Regions from separate parts of the Pseudoalteromonas sp. SiA1 genome, predicted to be linked through region 1. Evidence: predicted binding sites of a transcription regulator. Region 1 holds the regulator's gene; the other holds the start of a gene.

Region 1 (7,516 bases):
TAAAAACCAAGACGATCCGTTTGTGAGCGAAGCCTGTGACGAAGTACCTGACAACGTACCAACCAAAAAAGCTGTTTTTTGGCTGGTAGTGGGTATGATTTTACTGCCGGTTAGTTCACACTTTTTAGTTGGCTCAGCCGTTGATATCGCAAAATATTTTGGCTTAAGTGACTTAGTGATTGGTTTGACCATTATTGCTATAGGCACCAGCTTACCTGAACTTGCAGCTTCAATTGCAGGTGTACTTAAAAATGAAGATGACTTAGCGCTGGGTAACATAGTTGGTTCGAATATTTTTAATATTTTAGCGGTATTACCGCTGGCAGGATTAATTAATCCATCGGTTATCGATACTTCGGTTGCTAACCGTGATGTTATTATTATGATTGGCGCAACCTTGGCGCTAATTGCTATGTCATTGAACTTTAGAGGTCAAAGACGTATCAATAGAATAGAAGGTGGCTTGCTCATCGTCGCATTTATGATTTACCAAGGTTATATTTTTAGTCAAGTAGGATAGCCCATGGCAACGCTAAACTTTATTCAACAAGGGTTACGTGTTCTAGAGATTGAACGCCAAGCACTCAGCGATATTACACAATACGTTAATGAAAGCTTTAACCAAGCCTGTCAATTAATGTATGACTGCTCAGGTCGTATTATTGTTATTGGCATGGGTAAATCAGGCCATATTGGTAACAAAATAGCCGCCACTCTTGCCAGTACCGGCAGCCCCGCATTTTTTGTTCACCCGGGTGAAGCAAGCCATGGTGATTTAGGAATGATCACAGCAAATGACGTGGTTATCCTCATTTCAAACTCTGGTGAAACCAGCGAAGTACTTAATATTATTCCAGTATTAAAGCGCATTGGTGCCAAAATGATTGCCATGACAGGCAACCAAGGCTCAACCATGGCAACATTGGCAAATGTGCATGTGTGTATTAAAGTTGAACAAGAAGCCTGCTCATTGGGCTTAGCACCTACTGCAAGTACCACTGCCACACTCGCTATGGGTGATGCCATGGCGGTGGCATTATTAGAAGCTCGCGGCTTTACTGCTGATGATTTTGCACTATCGCACCCTGGTGGTAGCTTAGGCAAGCGATTACTCTTAACTCTTAAAGATGTTATGCACAGTGGTGCTGATACGCCTATCATAAACGAGACGCAAACGATTAAAGATGCCTTGATTGAAATGTCGGCCAAAGGACTCGGCATGACCGCTATTGTTGATAGTGACCAGCAATTATCAGGCCTGTTTACCGATGGCGATTTACGCCGTATTTTAGAGCAACGTATTGACATTCATAGCACTGAAATTAATGTTGTGATGACCAAGTCGTGTACTACAGCCACCCAAGAGATGCTCGCGGCTGAAGCGTTAAATATTATGGAACAAAAACGTATTAATGGCTTAATTGTAATTAATGAGCATAATCAACCGATTGGCGCACTAAATATGCAAGACTTACTTAAAGCGGGAGTGCTATAAATGCAATTTGAAGATCTCTATCAACCGCTAAGTGATGATGCAAAGGCGCGCGCAAAAAAAGTAAAGCTATTAATTTGTGATATTGATGGTGTATTTTCTGATGGCCGTATTTACCTTGGAAACCAAGGTGAAGAACTCAAAGCATTTAACACCAAAGACGGATTTGGTATCAAAGCCCTGATTAACAGCGGTTTTGAAGTCGCCGTGATCACCGGGCGCCATTCTCATATAGTGCAGCAACGTATGAGCAGTTTAACCGTACAACATATATATCAAGGCCAAGAAGACAAACTCATAGCCTATCAAGAATTAAAACAAAAATTAGCGCTTAGCGATGAGCAAATTGCTTATATAGGTGATGATGGCCCAGACATGCCAGTAATGGAGCAAGTCGGTTTTGCGGTAGCCGTAAACGATGCTCATCCACTTATTAAACGTTTATCACATTATGTAACCCAACTGCCCGGCGGTTTTGGTGCGGTAAGAGAGCTGACAGACTTACTTATGCTCGAAAATAACAAGCCACTAACTAGCCAAGGAACGAGTTCATGAATGTAGCGCGCATTATACTGAGCGTTTTATTCATAAGCTGTATGGTTTGGCTCTGGTATCCTTATTTTACTAAGGTTGATATAACTGCAAGCGAAGAAACACAAGTTATTGCTAAGCCTGATTATACCGCTATTGAGCTAAAACAAACGGCTTATAATGAACAAGGTAAAGTGAGCCATAAGGTAACTGCGGTAAAAATGGAGTTGTATCAACAACTCGGTTTTACCTTTTTTGAAAAGCCTATATTCACTTTATACAACGAGCAGCAAACATGGCGTATTAACGCCGATGAAGCCACACTCTACGACGACCGTCAACTGGTGTTAGAGGGTAATGTAACCGCTCAAAATTTAGTAGATAACGCCATGATCGATACGATCACCGCCCAGACCATCAATGTTGATATAAAACTATTAACCATGCAATCACAGCAGCCTGTCGTTATTACAGGACCTAATTTAAAAATCACAGGTAAAGGCCTTGAGGCCGATTTAAAAACCGAGGTGATTAAACTTATTAACCATACGCGAACCCTATATTATGACCAATAACCTATTTAAAATTTTAATTGTTCCCTCACTATTAATTGCTTTTAACAGTAATGGCGCTGAACCTGCTGAAGCCCCCGCTGCAAATCAAATTTCAATTAGTGCAGATAAGCAAGAAGGTCAATTAAAAGAAAACGTAGGCATTTTTGAGAAAAATGTTGAAATTATTCATGGTAATCGCCGTATCACAGCTGACCGTTTAGAAGTGCATAAACGCGATGACCTAGGCGATAACAAACAGTTATTAATTGCCACAGGCAGCCCTGCATATTTTGAAGAAACACAAGCTGATGGCACCATAATGAGCGCCAGTGCTAATGAAGTGCGTTACGATGTGTCGCTGCGTTTTTTAACCTTAATCGGCGATGCAAGCATTGCTCAAGCAGGTCAAAAAATAACAGCTAAAAGTATCACTTACGATATCGAGCAGCAGTTAATTAGCGCAGAAAAAGACGAAAACTCAACAGACCGTGTACACACTATTTTAGTCCCTGTTGAAAATAAAAAAGAAGATGATAAAGGCCAACCATGAGCACATTAAAAGCAGAGCTATTAGCTAAAAGCTACAAAGGTCGTGAAGTTGTAAAAAACGTTGGCCTAGAGGTTGAAGCTGGCAGTATTGTGGGGTTACTTGGCCCTAATGGTGCAGGTAAAACCACCACTTTTTATATGATTGTAGGCCTTGTCCCTAGCGATAAAGGCAAAATATCAATTGATGATAAAGATATTACTTTATTACCGATGCACAGCCGAGCGCGTTTAGGGATTGGTTATTTACCGCAAGAGTCGTCTATTTTTAGAAAGCTGACTGTTTATCAAAACTTAATGGCTATCTTAGAAACACGTAAAGAATTAAATAAACAACAACGCGAAGATACCTTAAATAATTTACTTGATGAATTTAGCATTCAGCATATCCGCGATAGTCAAGGTATGGCTTTATCAGGTGGTGAACGTCGCCGCGTTGAAATTGCTCGCGCGTTAGCAGCAAACCCTAAATTTATCCTTTTAGACGAACCCTTTGCGGGGGTTGATCCTATCTCAGTATTAGATATTAAAAAGATCATAGAGCATCTTAAAAACCGTGGCATTGGCGTACTTATTACAGACCATAACGTGCGCGAAACACTTGATGTTTGTGAAAAAGCCTACATAGTTTCTCATGGGGAGTTAATTGCATCAGGCACTCCTGAATACGTATTAAACGATAAAACAGTACGCGATGTTTATTTGGGCGAGCAGTTCAAGCTCTAATATGTGTGTTATTCCACTAAGCATCTGCTAAGATTAATTATACTTAGGTCTGTTGACCTTTCAAGGTTGAATTTGCAGCAGTCTGTTTGGTATTTAGGCAAGGCAGAGCCTATGTGGTGTGGTATTCCCCATAAATAGGCGATAACGCAGCATCAATGCCAAACAGGCGCTGCCCTTCGGGTTCTGCCTAGGGACGATTTACTCTTTGTTGCTCGGTTTTGACTTAGCCCACTAGGTTACAAACCTCGCGCCGCAATTAAACCGCCCCTAGTTTGAACAAATTTTAATCCGTAAAGGTCAACAGACCGTAATTTAAAAGGATTGTTAGAGATACATGAGGCAATCATTACAGCTGCGCATGGGCCAGCAACTTACAATGACTCCACAGTTGCAACAAGCAATTCGCTTATTGCAACTCAGTACATTGGATCTCCAGCAAGAAATTCAAGAAGCGCTCGATAGCAACCCCTTGCTTGAAGTTGAAGAACACGATTACAGCGAAGACACTGCAGGTAAAAACGAACAAAAAGCCGATAACGATGACTTAACGCTAAGTGCCTCAGCTGACGATAAACCTAGCGAGTATGAGCAAGATAGCGGCGAAGCAATGACCAAAGACACCATTAGCGATGATATGGCTATGGATGTTACTTGGGATGAATATATGAGCGCTGCGCCTGCCTCTTCATCGGGCCCAATGCCAGAAGATGAATCTATTTATCAAGGCTCTTCGACTGAAACGCTGCATGAGTATTTAATGTGGCAACTTCAACTGACGCCGTTTAGTCCTACCGATGAAGCGATAGCTATTGCAATTGTAGAAGCTGTGGACGATTCAGGGATTCTAACCCTTAGCTGTGAAGAAATATTAGAAAGCTTTAACCAAGAAAACGACGGCGAAGATGAAGTTGAACTTGACGAAATAGAAGCGGTACTAAAGCGTATTCAACTATTTGATCCAGTGGGAATAGCCGCGCGTAGTTTACAAGAGTGCTTGTGTATTCAGCTAAATCAATTTGATAAAGACACACCTTTTTTAAACGAAACAAAAATGATCTTAACCGATCATATTGATTTACTTGCTGCACGTGACTATCGCACGTTAATGAAAAAAACAAAGCTTAAAGAAGATGAGCTTAAAGAAATCATGACGTTGATTCATACGCTCAGCCCAAAACCGGCAGACACTATTGTTAGAGAAGAGTCTGAATACGTTATTCCTGATGTGTCGGTTAAGAAAGTTAAAGGTCGTTGGGTAGTTGAATTAAACCCAGATAGCATGCCTAAGATCAGAGTAAATAGCCAATATGCAGCTATGTCGCGTACGGTTAAATCAAGTGGTGATAGCCAGTTTATTCGCTCGCACTTACAAGAGGCTAAATGGTTTATAAAAAGCTTAGAAAGTAGGAATGACACGCTACTTAAAGTAACCAACTGTATTGTGCAGCAGCAACAGGCCTTTTTTGAACACGGTCCTGAGGCTATGAAGCCTATGGTGCTTAACGATGTGGCTGAAATGGTGGAAATGCATGAGTCGACTATATCGCGTGTTACTACGCAAAAATACATGCATACACCACGTGGCATTTTTGAGCTTAAATATTTCTTTTCAAGCCATGTAAGTACTGAAAATGGTGGCGAATGTTCATCAACAGCAATACGTGCATTAATTAAAAAATTAATCGCTGCAGAAAACTCAGCTAAACCATTGAGTGATAGTAAAATTGCAGATATATTGGCAGAGCAAGGAATTAAAGTAGCGAGGAGAACCATTGCAAAATATCGCGAATCTCTAGCTATTCCCCCGTCTAATCAACGTAAAAGTTTGATTTAAGGCGTACAACAAAGAGGAAAATGTTTATGCAACTGAATTTAACTGGTCGCCATGTAGATATTACCGACTCGCTTAGAGACTACGTAAATAGTAAATTTTCGAAGTTACAGAGGCACACTGATCACATAACGAATGTGCACGTTATTCTCGATGTAGAAAAACTAAACCAAAAAGCTGAAGCAACCGTTCATGTTAGTGGCGCTGAGATTTTTGCCTCTACTGAGCATCAAGATATGTATGCCGCTATAGACTCGCTCATTGACAAGCTAGATCGTCAAGTAATTAAACACAAAGAGAAACTTGCTCGACACTAACACTATGAAACTAAGCTCACTTATCTGTCAGGACTGCAGTAAAGCTGCGGTCCTTTTTAATAGTAAAAAAAGAATTTTAGAATTTATCAGTGAATTGGCTCACAATAAGCTGCCCTATTTAACACAACAAGATATTCTTAATGCATTAACTGCAAGAGAAAAGCTTGGAAGTACAGGCATTGGCCGAGGCATTGCTATTCCACATGGTCGCATGAGTGGAGCTCAAGAGCCCCTTGCTTTGATTTTAGTGAGCGAAACAGCTATTAATTTTGATGCGATTGATAACCGGCCGGTTGACATTTTTGTCGCGTTAATTGTTCCCGATGGCGATAATCAGCAGCATTTGAAGACGCTAGCCACGATTGCTGATAAGCTCAATGATAAAGAATTTTGTAAACAGTTACGCGCCGCCAAATCGGATAGCGAACTATATCAGGTTATCGTCAGTCAATCGTAGTAACAAAGAAAGGTGATAAATGGAATTAATAATTATAAGCGGTCGTTCAGGCTCAGGTAAATCTGTGGCGTTACGCGTTGTGGAAGACTTAGGTTATTATTGTGTAGACAATATTCCTCTTAATTTATTACCATCATTAGTGCGCAGTGTTTCCGACAGTTATAATAAAATTGCCGTGAGTGTTGATGTACGTAACCTACCTAAAGAGCAACAGCAGTTTAATGAAATCATTGAATATTTACCTGGTTTTACTAAACCAACGGTATTTTATTTAGACAGTGACGATCAAACATTAATAAAACGTTTTTCAGAAACGCGACGTCTCCACCCTTTATCTATTGATTCTTTGCCGCTTGATTTAGCCATAAAAAAAGAAAAACAACTACTTGATGTATTGATTAACCGTGCTGATTATATGATTGATACCACGGATTTAAGTGTGCATCAGCTTGCTGAGTCTATTCGTGAAAAAATACTCGGAAAAAAAGATAAACAACTGATCATTACCTTTGAGTCATTTGGTTTTAAACACGGCATCCCTAAAGAAGCAGATTACGTATTCGATGCCCGATTTTTACCAAACCCGCATTGGGAGCCTGAACTTAAGCCACTTACAGGGCTGGACCAACCAGTAAAAGACTACCTAGCAAGTCACAGTATAGTGCAAAAATTTACATGGCAAATTCAAACATTTGTGCAAACATGGCTGCCGCATTTAGAACGAAATAACCGCAGCTACTTAACCATTGCAATTGGCTGTACCGGTGGGCAACACCGCTCTGTTTATTTAGCGCAAACCATTGGCGAAAGCTTTGCAATGAGCCATCCTAATGTAAAAATTCGCCACCGAGAACAAGAATAATACCGAGTGAGAACATGCAATGCGCTTAGAAAATACATTTTTAATAAAAAACAAATTAGGATTACACGCTAGAGCGGCGACAGTATTAGCTCAGCTTTCTGTGCAATTTGATGCCACAATCACTTTATTTCAAGATGACAAACAAGCCGCTGGCGATAGCGTACTGGCACTTATGTTACTCGAAAGCAGCCAAGGCAAAG
Region 2 (7,516 bases), 610 kb from region 1:
TATTTTTATTTTTTATAAGGGTGCTGGATTTAGTAAATGTGTGTTCTCAAAACGACTAAGCTGTGAGTTATTTTTATTCCAGCTCTTTAATAACTAGTTAAAAAATAAACAATAAGCAAGGTGAGTATGAAAAATAAACAAGGTGTATTTTTTAAAATGCGCAGCTAAAAAAATAGCAACTAGTCAGGCAATTAATCTAAGAGTCAGGTTTAGTAAGGGGTGTATTGAAATTACAGGATAGAAATATAAAAAATTGTTAACTTAAAAAAGCAGAGTAAATTTGTTTATTTATAAAGTATTTAGTGATTTTATTTATGATAGGAGAAGCACTTAACAACATATAGTCATACATTTGATAAGTTAGACATTGTGCTGCTAACAAACCCAGCGCCTAATCACTATTAAGCGCTAAATTATGCTTTAATACTACATCCAGTCAGCGTTACGAATAACACCTACCGCTAAGCCTTCAATATTGAACGACTCATTTTCTAAATCGACCTCAATAGCTGAAAACTCATCATTTTCAGCATGTAAGAGTACTTTTCTGCCCGCTTTTTCTAAACGCTTCACGGTTACATCGTCGTCAACACGGGCAACAATAACTTGTCCATTTTCGGCAACTTGGGTTTTATGCACAGCAAGTAAATCACCATCCATAATACCAATGTCTTTCATACTCATACCGTTAACACGCAATAAAAAATCGGCCGCAGGTTTAAACATTAAAGGGTCAATTTTACAGTGGCTTTCTACATGCTGTTGCGCCAATATAGGCTCACCGGCAGCCACCCTGCCAATTAAAGGTAAGCCTAACTGCTCTGGCTCCTCTTCTTCAACAAGCTGAATGCCCCGACTCGCGCCTGGCTTCATTTTAATCACACCTTTTTTGGCCAGTGCTTTTAAGTGTTCTTCTGCAGCATTCGCACTTTTAAAACCCAGTGTTTGTGCAATTTCGGCACGTGTAGGAGGCATACCAGTGTCTTTAATAAACACTTTAATGAGTTCGAGTATTTGCGCTTGGCGTTTCGTTAATGGTCGCATACAACTGGTTTTCCATACAGTACAATTAACTGTGAGTATATACAGTTATTTAAAAATCGCAAATATAAATTAATGCCTTATATGCCGTTATCATCAAACAATAACCTACTTTAAAAGCAGGGTGATAAATGTAATTATTAGCAACGCATTATCATATTAATAAATTTTAATTCTCAATTACTTATCCAAGGAGCTAGCATGAGTATTTGGCATCAACCGATTACATTAGAGTTTTGTAAGCAATTAGATCAAGGTATTACAGGCCAAGGGACACTCATGAAAACCATGGGAATAGAAATCAGTGAAATTGGTGATGACTACTTAGTGGCAACTATGCCGGCAATTCCAGAGCATCATAACCCTATGGGTATCGTTCATGGTGGTGCAAATGTGGTGCTTGCTGAAACAGTAGCAAGTTATGCCGCTAATTTTGTGGTTGATTTCAATCGGTTTTATTGTGTTGGCCAAGAGATCAGTGCAAGTCATTTAAAGGCATCACGCAATGGCACATTAACGGCCACAGCGAGAGCTTATCATATCGGCAAGCGCAGCTCGGTTTGGGATATTAAAATAACCAATAGCCGCAATGAGCTTTGCTGCGTATCACGTATGACCGCAGCCGTAGTAGAGCGAAAAGGCTAGTAAGTCAATTAACCAAGGTTGAAATTAAATTACTTTTCGAAAGGGTAAATAGTAATTTCTACGCCTGCACCAATTGCAGATATACGTAACAAGGTATCTGCATGTAAGGCTTGGTTAAAGCATTTTGGCGAAGTGCCAGACTCAAACCCAATATCGAAAGTTCTGCGTGAACAACTCAACCATTGCTTTAATGCATTGCGTGAACACGACTCGATTAACTCACACAAGTGATTAATCGCTTTATCTGGCGTGGTTATTTCACCTGCAACCTCAATGCGAGCAAGTTGACGGTATTCGTCTTTATCATAATGTAAAATAGTTGCGACCTTTTTTAAATCAGCAACTAATACGCTAATATCTTGCTTTGACTCAAGCTCTAGATCTACATTTAAAAATTGAATTTCCGACATTATCTCGTTTTTACCCTCTATTAATCTCATTGCAAACTTTAACGCAGTTTTACCGTTATACCAAATCAACAACGCAGGAATCACTGCATTAACGCGTTTTTAGCGTTAGCCTCTGAATATTGCCCACTATTTACTCCTAAAAAACGCCCTACACAAAATACGCAAATTAAAATTAAAGCATGCCGGCGGCAGTTTACTTTTTTATTCTAGGCCTTAAACTAGCCGCTCCTGTAGTTCACGTATGTGATGGATATGATTCGGTTTATTTTAGCTTTGTTGGCTTGCTGTGCTTGTTTTTCAGCAATGGGCGAACAATTTACGCGGTTTTCGAGTGCCAAAAAGCACTTAATTAATACCCTTCCCGAAAACGCTAAAAGTATTTATTGTGGTTGCGATATAAAAAAACAAGGCAAAAAGTTGGTACCCGACCCTACCCATTGTGGCTACGTGCCTCGCAACACACTAACCCGCTCAGGCAAAGTAAATCAACGTGCCCTGCGAATTGAATGGGAACATATTGTCCCTGCATGGGAATTTGGTCACCAGTTACAATGTTGGCAAGATGGTGGGCGTAAAAACTGCCGCAAAGTTAGCGCTAAGTTTCGCTTGATGGAAGCCGATATAAACAATTTAGCCCCTGCAATTGGTGAAATTAACGCCGATCGCTCAAACTACCGCTTTGGCATGTTAGCCCAAAACGCGACGCAATATGGTCGCTGTGAGGTTAAAGTTAATTTTAAACAACGTGTTGTTGAACCGCCTGTTCATGCACGTAAACGCATTGCCGATGCGTACGCTTACATGCAAAAAACGTATGGTTTAAAAATTTCAGCTAAACAACAAAAGCTATTTAATGCTTGGCAACAACAAGCTTATGCTGCTAACACAAATAGTAAAAAGCTGTAAGTTTAAATTAAAAGCGTGTAACACACGCTTTTAATTAACCTATAACGCTTGGTGTGGTCCAAATATTTCGTAGTGAATGTTTGAGCTTTGCACACCTAAATCAAGTAGCTGGCCTTTTACGTAAGCCATAAATGATGCTGGTCCACACAAATAAAATGCCCCTTCGCTAATAGGTAATGATGCCTCAAGCACCGATAAATCCATTAGCCCAGTGAAATCACACTCCTCGCCACCTTGATTAAACCAAGTAAATGTTTTTAGCTGTGGATGCATTGCCGTTTGCTGCGCTAAATACCCTTTAAATGAAAATTCGCGGCTGTTTTCACACGCGTGCAAATAACTAATCGCTTGATTTTTATCACCACTAAGTAGCGTTTGCAGCATCGCCATCATCGGGGTTTGGCCAACGCCTGCTGAAATAAGTACCACTGGAGTTGCCTCATTTTTTAAAATGAAATCTCCCGCTGGCGGGTATAACTCTACTCGTGCGCCTTGCTCTAGTGAGTGTAAATAATTAGACACCACGCCAGGCTTTGGTTGGCACTCTTTTTTAACGCTAATACGATAGTTTTTAGCATTGCTCTTTTGCGAAATAGAATACTGGCGGATCTCTTCATATTCTGCGCCCTCAGGCTTAACTTTAATGCCAATGTACTGTCCTGGCTTGTAGGTAATAACTGCTTTACCATCCACAGGTGTCAGCGTAAAACTAGTTACGAATTCAGATTCAATATGTTTATCAGTAATTTCAAACTGGCGCGTGCCTGCCCAGCCACCATGGTTGTTTTTACTGTGCGCATACAATGCCGCTTCTTCGGTAATACAAATATCAGCAAGTACACCGTAGGCTTCGCGCCACGCATATTCAACATCGGCAGTAAACTGCTCAGGAATAAGCTCTTTTAACGTACCGATTAAATGTGCGCCCACAATAGGATAATGCTCAGGTAAAATATTTAAGCTGGTATGCTTATGATTAATTCGCGCTAGCGCCTCTTTTAACACGGCTAAATTATCAATATTTTGCGCGTACGCAGCCAACGCATTAAATAATGCAAATTGCTGACGACCCGTTTCTTGATTAGTCATATTAAAAATATGTTTAAGCTCGGGATTATGACTAAACATGCGCTTGTAAAAATGATCGGTTACGACCGTACCTGCCTCTGCAAGCAATGGCACCGTGCTTTTAACTATTTGTATGGTTTTATCGGATAACATGTTTATTTCCTATGTAATAACTAACTGCTTGCATTTAGCATTACACAGAGTGTGCCAACCAATTAAACCTATAATATTCAAAAGGTTAAATTAACTCGCTTTACAAAATGGGTCTTTATGACCTACTATAAAACCTGTAAAAATACACTAAAAGGTCATTTTGACATGAACCAACAATTCAACCTGACGCAAGTTGCATTAGAACTTGCGCAAAGTACGTTACATGCTCACAGTTTTGAGCAACTTTTAGCCACGGTTGAACGTGTTATTCCCAGCGATGCCAGTGCATTATTAATTCGCCAAGGTGAGCAATTAAAACCCTTAGCCATTAAAGGGCTTATGCCCGATAGCCTAGGACGACGTTTTGATATTGCGGAGCATCCTCGCCTTAAAGCCATCTGCAGTAGTCGTTTGGCTCTGCAATTTGCACATGACTGTCCACTACCTGATCCATACGACGGGCTACTACTGGCTAAAACCGGTGATATTCCAGTGCATGCCTGCTTAGGGTTACCCCTTTATGATAAAAACGCACTACTTGGCATTCTGACCTTTGATAGCCTTAACGCCAATGCGTTTGACGGTATTACCACTGATACACTCAACACCTTACAAACCTTGTGCAGTGCGCACTTTAAAACAGCCCTAGAGCTTGCCCATTACAAACAACATGCGCAGCACTCTAGTGAATTAGTACAAGCGTTAAACCGTGAGGCGCTCAAACGTGATGGTGGTGAAATTATTGGCCAAAGCTCAGCAATACAAACGCTTAAAAATGAGATAAAACTGGTTGCGGCATCAAACTTTAGTGTCCTTATTTTAGGTGATACTGGGGTCGGCAAAGAGTTGGTGGCACGTAATATTCACTTACACTCCGCACGTAAAGATCAGCCATTAATTCATTTAAATTGTGCATCACTGCCTGAAAACCTCGCAGAAAGTGAATTTTTTGGCCATGCAAAAGGCGCTTTTACCGGCGCCCAAAATGCCCGCCAAGGTAAATTTCAGTTAGCCGATGGCGGCACCTTATTTTTAGATGAAATCGGCGAGCTGCCTCTGGCTATGCAAAGTAAATTATTACGCGTACTGCAAAGTGGCGAAGTACAAACCGTTGGCGAAGATGAACTTAAATATGTCGATGTTAGAGTGATTGCAGCAACCAATCGCGACCTAAAACACGAAGTAACACAAGGACGGTTTCGCGCCGATTTGTACCATCGATTAAGTGTTTATCCACTCACAGTCGCTCCATTGAAAGCCCGTGATGAAGATGTTATTTTATTAGCCGGTTATTTTGCAGAAAAAACAGCCCGCAAGCTCGCTATTAAACAGCTAAAACTCAGTATTGAAACGCAACTGCTGCTTAAAAAATATGACTGGCCAGGCAATGTGAGGGAGCTTGAGCATGTGATTAATCGGGCTGCATTAAAGGCTAAACAACATCAGTGGCAGCAACCAATTATTACTATTGAACCTGCGCATTGTGAGCTAAATTTAAGCGATGTTAACACCTTAGCTCTTGAACACTCAAACCAGCTTGTAATCCCACCTTTAGCAAACAACATTTCGTTAAAGCAAGCCACAGATACCTATACTCAGCAACTTATAATACAGCAACTTAAACAACATAATTATAACTGGGCAAGCACAGCGCGTAGTTTACAGGTCGACCGCGCTAACTTAACGCGGCTAGCCAAGCGCTTAGGTGTTTCAATAAAAAAATCGTTGTAGCCTTTTTAACTTAACTTTCGCTGCTTAAAATAATTTTTTAATAGCTGACTAAACGCTTGAACTTTTGCCGTTCGATGCACTAAATGATGCGTAACCAGCCACAAATCGGTTGGCCAACTCAGTTCATTAGGCAGTACAGGGACTAAATCAGAGTATTGCGCTGCAACATCATGCTGTAATCCGCCAATACCGAGTCCTTTAACGATGGCGCGGGTCGCTTCTGAGGTTTCTGACACTCTTAGCTTAACTTGCGACGGGGGAATATTTTCATCAACCCATGCAAAGTAAGGCACTTTGGCATTATACCCTGCTACACCTGACACAAAGCTATGCAGCGATAGTTGCGCTAATGTTTGTGGCAACCCATAACGGCTAATGTAATGCTTTGATGCATAAAATCCTGACGAGAGCGCCGCTAAATGCTGAGCAATATAATCACCCTCATCCGGTCTGGGTCCAGCTCTTACTGCGATATGTGCTTGGCCATGATCTAAACGTAAGCGTTTTTGATCCATAATCACTTGTAATTGCACTTGCGGATGCAAGGTTTGAAACTGCTCACACACCTCACTTAATACATCAATAAAGCCACTAACTGTGGTGAGTAACAAGCTACCTTGCAAGGTGCTATCTGCAGCAATAATGTCATTATGTAGGCGCTCTAGTTCACCATTAATCGCTTGTGCTGTGGTAAATAACTTAGCGCCAATTTCTGTGACTTTGTAGCCGCGAGCATGGCGATGAAATAGTCGCGCATTTAAGCTTTTTTCTAAGTTATTTATTCGCCTGAGCACCGTACTATGGTGAACATCTAACACTTCGGCCGCGGCAGTTAAAGTACCTAAGCGCGCTACCTCGTAAGCAACCTTCAGGTCTTGCCAATCATTAAATTGAATTGCCATGATAACTACTCTTTAATCTGTGCATATACGCACACAAGTTTTGCGTTTATTTGGCTTTTCTGCAAGTGATTATTTGTTAAAGTCACATTATACAAACTCATTATCAGGAGCAGCTCATGACAACACCAAAAATTATTGCCCTAGCAGGTAGCTTACGTAAAGATAGCTTTCATCAAAAACTCATTAACGAAGCGGCACGCTTTGCTTTAGAAAGTGGCGCTGAAGTAGAAGTGATTAAACTCGCAGACTTAGCCATTCCTATGTTTGATGAAGATCTCGAGGCACAAGGCACACCAGCCGGTGTACAACAACTTAAAGACAAACTTCGCGCAGCCGATGGCATTTTGCTGGCCAGCCCAGAATATAATGGCTCTATTACCGCCGTGTTAAAAAATGCTATTGATTGGGCATCGCGCACCGAACAAGGCGCAGAGCCTGCATTTGCAAATAAAGTAACCGCGTTATATGCAGCCTCACCAGGTGGGTTGGGCGGTTTACGGGGCTTAAATCATGTGCGTGATATATTATCAGGCATTGGCAGCTTAGTATTAGCGAACCAACTGGCAGTACCGGCTATTCATACTTTATTAGATGACAACGGTCGAATTAGCGACCCCGCTACCGCTGAAAAAGTGGCTGGTCTTGCACAGCAGTTAGTTA

What was found. The regulator sigma-54, encoded in region 1, starts transcription at its own class of promoters, with help from an activator protein. The targets are predictions, from matches to a motif close to GTTGGCACGNNNNTNGNNT.
Region 2: hmpA (NO-inducible flavohemoprotein) is a predicted target of sigma-54. The motif match lies at 4,264-4,282, and genes of this name have one in related genera.

Annotation. Positions count from the first base shown of each region.
Region 1 covers NZ_CP076084.1:426,526-434,041, reverse strand. Annotated here, with positions in the region: gene KK487_RS02020 (calcium/sodium antiporter) at 1-520, shown strand, start outside; gene KK487_RS02015 (KpsF/GutQ family sugar-phosphate isomerase) at 524-1,495, shown strand; gene kdsC (3-deoxy-manno-octulosonate-8-phosphatase KdsC) at 1,496-2,047, shown strand; gene lptC (LPS export ABC transporter periplasmic protein LptC) at 2,044-2,598, shown strand; gene lptA (lipopolysaccharide transport periplasmic protein LptA) at 2,588-3,127, shown strand; gene lptB (LPS export ABC transporter ATP-binding protein) at 3,124-3,849, shown strand; gene KK487_RS01990 (RNA polymerase factor sigma-54) at 4,184-5,683, shown strand; gene hpf (ribosome hibernation promoting factor) at 5,710-5,997, shown strand; gene ptsN (PTS IIA-like nitrogen regulatory protein PtsN) at 6,002-6,454, shown strand; gene rapZ (RNase adapter RapZ) at 6,474-7,316, shown strand; gene KK487_RS01970 (HPr family phosphocarrier protein) at 7,336-7,516, shown strand, end outside.
Region 2 covers NZ_CP076084.1:3,169,324-3,176,839, forward strand. Annotated here, with positions in the region: gene lexA (transcriptional repressor LexA) at 427-1,044, opposite strand; gene KK487_RS14735 (PaaI family thioesterase) at 1,243-1,686, shown strand; gene KK487_RS14740 (hypothetical protein) at 1,716-2,096, opposite strand; gene KK487_RS14745 (endonuclease) at 2,349-3,002, shown strand; gene hmpA (NO-inducible flavohemoprotein) at 3,042-4,223, opposite strand; gene norR (nitric oxide reductase transcriptional regulator NorR) at 4,389-5,954, shown strand; gene KK487_RS14760 (LysR family transcriptional regulator) at 5,960-6,856, opposite strand; gene KK487_RS14765 (NADPH-dependent FMN reductase) at 6,973-7,516, shown strand, end outside.